Flammeovirga yaeyamensis: one gene and its partner. The protein of the gene in region 1 interacts with the protein of each later gene in a pairwise test. Links are inferred from orthologs where the notes say so. Each region holds a gene or a part of one and is shown in the gene's direction. Other genes may lie near its edges.

The links. The genes of interacting proteins can lie anywhere in the genome.
Region 2: the proteins of KMW28_RS09190 (region 1) and lysA interact in binary tests that used the Escherichia coli proteins (3 or more experiments, as listed by UniProt). The link is inferred for Flammeovirga yaeyamensis from one-to-one orthologs.

Annotation. Positions count from the first base shown.
Region 1 is NZ_CP076132.1:2,357,087-2,360,035, forward strand. What follows is about bases 80-2,949. They hold KMW28_RS09190 (response regulator transcription factor), read left to right. Parts: upstream 80-1,095; coding sequence 1,096-1,803; downstream 1,804-2,949. Other genes in these bases: KMW28_RS09185 (nucleoid-associated protein), read left to right, coding at 80-935; KMW28_RS09195 (hypothetical protein), read left to right, coding at 1,871-2,344; nuoK (NADH-quinone oxidoreductase subunit NuoK), read left to right, coding at 2,395-2,703; KMW28_RS09205 (NADH-quinone oxidoreductase subunit 5 family protein), read left to right, coding at 2,737-2,949. Also shown: more of KMW28_RS09185, read left to right, coding at 1-79. UniProt on the Escherichia coli protein: Response regulator member of the two-component regulatory system CpxA/CpxR which responds to envelope stress response by activating expression of downstream genes including cpxP, degP, dsbA and ppiA.
Region 2 is NZ_CP076132.1:3,061,468-3,064,418, forward strand. What follows is about bases 20-2,891. They hold lysA (diaminopimelate decarboxylase), read left to right. Parts: upstream 20-751; coding sequence 752-2,032; downstream 2,033-2,891. Other genes in these bases: KMW28_RS12070 (serpin family protein), read right to left, coding at 20-610; KMW28_RS12080 (3-oxoacyl-ACP synthase), read left to right, coding at 2,148-2,600; leuS (leucine--tRNA ligase), read left to right, coding at 2,757-2,891. In the rest of the region: more of KMW28_RS12070, read right to left, coding at 1-19; more of leuS, read left to right, coding at 2,892-2,951. UniProt on the Escherichia coli protein: Specifically catalyzes the decarboxylation of meso-diaminopimelate (meso-DAP) to L-lysine. Is not active against the DD- or LL-isomers of diaminopimelate.

The DNA of each region.
Region 1 (2,949 bases):
TAATGGATTACTTCTTGAGGTCATTTAAGCCAGGACCAATGTATCATTTTGCTACTCCAGAAGGGAAAGAAAACATTTCTGAAAATGAGATGTATTCTGCTGCAGACGCAATGTTTGTCAATCCTTTTGAGCAGTTTATGGCAAGGTCTAGAGAAATGTCAGAATTATTATACGAAGCATCTACTCATCCTAGAATTAAAGGAGGGGAGTTGTTTGTTGCTCATTTAAAAGATTGTGTTGTAGATGGTGACTTAGTTGATGCCATTGGTCTATTCAAAGCAGAACATAAGGAATTATTCCTACAAGTAGGAGATAAGACTGATGTTGGAAACTTTGAATTGCAACAAAACGAAGGTGTAAGTGTAAAGAAACTGGATAAAGGTTGTTTGATTTTCCAATGCGAGCAAGAGAAAGGTTTTAAAGTGATGTTGAAAGACAGTCCGACAAAATCTGTTGAAGCACTTTATTGGAAAGAATCATATTTGCAGCTTAAACCAAGAGAGGATAATTACTTCCATACACAAAATTACATGGAATTGACAAAAGGTTTTGTCGAGGAAGTGTTTAATGAAGAGCATGCCGTAGAAAAGCCAGCTCAAATTGACTTGTTAAACAGAAGTGTAAAATTCTTTTCTGAAAAAGAAGATTTCAATGTCGTTGATTTTGAGAATAATGTAATCGAGGAGCCAGAAGTAATTGAGGCATTCAACGAATACAAGGTAGATTTCCAAGAAAAGAAGGAAGTGCCACTTTTTGATGAATTTAAAGTTTCTAAGGAAGCGGTGAAAAAATCAAAAAAAGAATTTAAAAGTTTGATCAAATTAGATAAGAAAATAAGTATTACTGTCTCTGGTAATGAACAAAATATAGAAAAAGGTTTTGACACAGAGAGAAATATGAATTACTACATGATTTATTTTAATGAAGAAGAATAAATAATATTGGTTAGATTCTTTTCCCGTTAAATAATATTAAGAGGATTAACCAATGTTATAATTCATTATATAAAACCATTAAAAGAGATGTGCGTATATCTATAAGGTAATACAAGATACATCATTTAATAACACAAAATATCATTAATAATATAATACTATGGATGCAGTAAAGATTCTTCTTGTTGAGGATGATAGAATCATAGCCTCACTTGTTAAAAAGTACTTAGATATCAGAGGTTACGCAGTGAACCACGCTGAAGACGGTGTAGAGGGTATGAAAGAATATGATAAAGCAGATTACGATCTGATTATCATGGACGTTATGATGCCTCATAAAGATGGTTATACTTTAGCTGAAGAAATCAGAGCAAAAGATCCTTATATTCCAATTCTTTTCATGTCATCAAATAATCTTCCAAAAGATAAAATTAAGGCATTTAGAATTGGTGCAGATGACTATGTAACTAAGCCAGTTAATGTTGAAGAGCTTTTACTTCGTATTGAGGTAATCTTAAAACGTCAAAAATCAGAGCCAAAAGTTGAAGTGGGTACAGAAGATGATCCACACGAAATCAAAATTGGTAACTACATTTTAGACTTCCCTTATCAAAAATTAGCTATCGGTGACGATACACGTAAGTTAACAACTCGTGAAGCAGAACTTTTAAGATTCTTGCACCGTCATAGAAATTCATTAATCAAACGTGAATACATTCTTCAAGAAGTTTGGGGTGATGATGACTACTACAAAGGTCGTTCACTAGATGTATTTATGTCTCGTCTTAGAAAATACCTTAAAGACGATTCAACTATCGAGATCTTGAACGTTCACGGTATTGGATTTAAGTTCTTAGTACAAGACTAAATATTAAAAAAATATATTTTAAGCCTGATTGCTGTAAAAAGTGATCAGGCTTTTTTTATTTTGCAATATGAAATTAATCGAACTTATTGTTTCAGGAATTCAGATAGATTTAATTCTAATTGATGGACGATCTCAAATTGCTACTGAAAGATTTCTAGCATTAGTAGATTCAGATATCTTTTTAGGTTGGAAAGTGATATATGTTGCCGAGGATAAATTTATTAAAATCGGTCCAGTATCAGATGATGTTTCTTATAACAAAAGGCCGGTGACAAGAGTTGATTACGATGCTCCCTTGCATAAGAATGGTATGTTATCTTTTATTGGGCAAGCTGCAGATCATGTTTCAGATCACTTGATGTTTGTTTTAGATAATAATATTGGGGTGAATTATGATGGGATTTGTGCACCTATTGCTACATTGACGGTTGACCATTACATGAAACTAAAGATGTTGGAAGAAGGAATGTCAATTGAAGAAATTCGAATAAAAGACGTAGAAAAAAGCGAATTATTAGGACGAATCCCTACTTTTATTTGAATTCTCATATTATATCGACCATATTTGTTAATTGAAACAAGACAAACTTTATGGTAACTTTTTTACATTATATGTTGGCCTCCGCTTTTTTATTTAGTATCGGGTTGGCTATTGCTCTAACAAAGAGAAGTGCCATTGTAGCATTAATGGGAGTTGAGCTTATGTTGAATGCAGCAAACATCAATTTGGTTGCCTTTAATATGAAAAATCCTTCTTTAGCCGATGGTCATGTATTTGCAATTTTTGTAATTGTAATTGCAGCAGCAGAAGTATGTGTTGCCTTAGCATTGATCATTAAATTGTTTCAATATTTTAAATCTGTGGATTTACATCAGCTTAATCAGCTGAAAGAAAAATAAATTAGTTCCAAACTGAGCTAACACAATATCGAATTGAACTTTATAGTATTCATAACACTATTAGGATGCATTTCACCCTTACTTGGAATGTTCTTAATTCAACTAATAGGTAAATCAGCACTTGTAGATAAAATAGGCACTACTCTTATTGGAGTAAGTATAGTGTGTCATTTATTTGTGTTTTCAAATGTATGGGGCGGGGAGCCTATTGTCTTAAGTATAGACTGGTTAAAAATCGGTCAGCAT
Region 2 (2,951 bases), 700 kb from region 1 along the record:
ATAAATAATCCAACTCTTTGATTTCCCCACTAGGTAAATTGAAATCTCCTTTCTTAGTATCTTTTTCTTGAAACTGTTTCTTCCATGGGGTTTTCATCAAAATTGTATTGATAAGAAGCATTCTATCATCTTTTTCAATACTAGAAACTATTTCTTTGATTTTCCCTTCCGTCTTTTCGTTTACATAATTGTTGATATTGTTTTTTACTAGATTCGCATTAGAAAAGGACATCGACTTTATATATAAATCAAAATAAGTCTGTAATTCTTTCTTAGTGTTTGATTTAACAGTATAACTTTTATCTAACCATAAAGCGTTATGAACTGAATAGAAAGTAGAATTAAAGGTGATTTTATTCCTCAACATACTATTAAACTTCACATATTCTTCTGCTTTCTTTACTCCAAGTTGTTGGTTTATTTCAGTTTGTGCCCCTTCATCGACACATAGATCCAACATACCTAATGCCGAATTAATACTAAAATTAGAGATCAAAGTGTTCTTTTGGGGACTATAAACTTCTCTAAATAAGTCAAATTCATTTTGAGAGAAACCGTTAAAAAATGTACTAAGGCTAATAATTAATGTGAGTTGAAAGTATTTTAGCATATCAGTTTTAAAAAATACCAATTGTTACGAATAAAACAACTAGTGTTATTTTTGTCAATTTAATATAATAATATGGAGTAGTACAAAAATCTCTCTACTTTTGTCAAATAGAAAAATTATCACATACAATAATTTCCAAAGATGGAATTAAAAAATTCAACATATACCATTCAGGGCGTACCTGTAACAGATATTGCAGAACAGTTTCAAACACCTGTTTATGTTTATGATGCAGATAAAATCATCAACCAGATTCAAACACTTAGAGGTGCTTTTTCTGGTGTAAATTTACGCATTAAATACGCTATGAAATCTTTATCTAATTTAAGTATTCTTAAATTGGTAAAGGAATATGGTGTGGATTTGGATTGTGTATCGATTCAAGAAGTTTTGCTAGGTATTGAAGCTGGCTTCCCTAAAGAGAGAATATTATTTACTCCTAACTCTGTTTCATTCGAAGAGATTCAAGAAGCAGTTGAGTTGGGTGTAGTAATCAATATAGATAATATCGCAGTTTTAGAACACTTTGGTGATGTTTACCAAGATACAGTTCCTTGTGCGATTCGTATCAACCCGCATATTACTGCCGGCGGAAATGCGAAAATCCAAGTAGGTCATATCGGATCTAAATTTGGTATTTCCATCTTCCAAATGTCGCATGTAAAGAAAGTGGTCGAAAGCCATAACATCAACGTTGTAGGTCTTCATATGCACTCAGGATCTGATATTTTGGATTCAGAAGTATTCTTGATGGCTGCCAACGTAATGTTCGATTGTGCAAAAGACTTCCCTAACCTACAGTTTATCGATATGGGTTCTGGATTTAAAGTAGCCTACAAAGAGGGTGATATTGTAACTAATATCCCTGAATTGGGTAAAAAGATGTCAGCTGCTTTCCAAGAATTCTGTAAAAACTACGGCCGTGAACTTGAATTATGGTTTGAGCCTGGTAAATATTTAGTTTCTGAGTCAGGTCATTTATTGACTAAAGTGAATGTATTAAAACACTCTCCTGCTGCAGTATTTGCAGGGGTTGATTCAGGATTGAACCACTTGATCCGTCCAATGATGTACGATGCTTACCATCACATTTTAAATGTATCAAACCCGTCTGCTCCAAAAAGAGTTTATGATGTTGTTGGATACATTTGTGAAACAGATACTTTTGGATACGATCGTAAAATCAGTGAAATTAAAGTAGGCGATATCTTATCTATCGAAAACGCTGGGGCTTATTCTTATAGCATGGCTTCGAACTACAACTCACGTTTTAGACCTGCTGAGGTATTAGTTTATAATGGCCAACCTCATTTAATTAGAGAAAGAGAAACACTTCAAGACCTTATTAGAGGTCAAAAAGATATCTTTTCTGACATCGAAATTAATGTAAAATCTTCTGAGGAAGAGAAAGCAGCAAAATAGATATTAGAAAACATCCCATATAGAAAAAGGCTTACTTCGGTATGCCTTTTTTGTTTTATGATGATTTCAATTAAAAAAATTACTAGATTCAATCCCCTATTATTAATTTTGATGTATGAACAAAGACTTTAAATTAAAACTCAAAGAACATTGCAAAGAAATTGTTGTTCAAAAAATAAAATCTGCTGAAGAAGCGATGAACTCTGCTCAAAATTCTGCCAATGCAGAAACGAGAAGTACAGCAGGAGATAAACATGATACAGCCCGTGCGATGGCGCACTTAGAAAAAGAAAAGATGGGTGAGCAACTTTCACAAAATCTTCAACTTTTAAGGGTGATGGAAGAGTTAAAAGAAACTGATGCAAAAACAGTTGGCCCCGGAAGTTTAGTGGTCACCAATGTTGGAATGTATTATTTATCTATCAGTTTGGGTCAAGTGAAATTCGAGAATCAAATGGTCTTTGTTATTTCTACTCAATCCCCTATTGGACGATTGTTTGTTGGAAAATCAAAAGAGGAAGAAGTAATGTTTAATGGTCGAAAATTTATCATTAAAGAGGTCATATAATTAACGTTTATTTTTTTCTTTTTTGAAAATCGAAGATTCAATCCCCTATTACATTTATCAAACCGTAATTATTTATATCTTTGCTTGATTTTTTTGTGAGGAAACTCCGGAATTATCATCAAGTAGAATTTTATTTTTTAGAATACAACATACAGTATGTCTGAATTCAACCATATTGATTTTGAGCCGAAATGGCAAAAGTACTGGCAAGACAACAATATCTATAAAGTAGATATTGACTCTGATAAGCCAAAATATTACGCATTGGACATGTTCCCGTACCCTTCAGGAGCAGGTCTTCACGTAGGTCACCCTCTAGGATATATCGCATCGGATATCGTTTCACGTTTT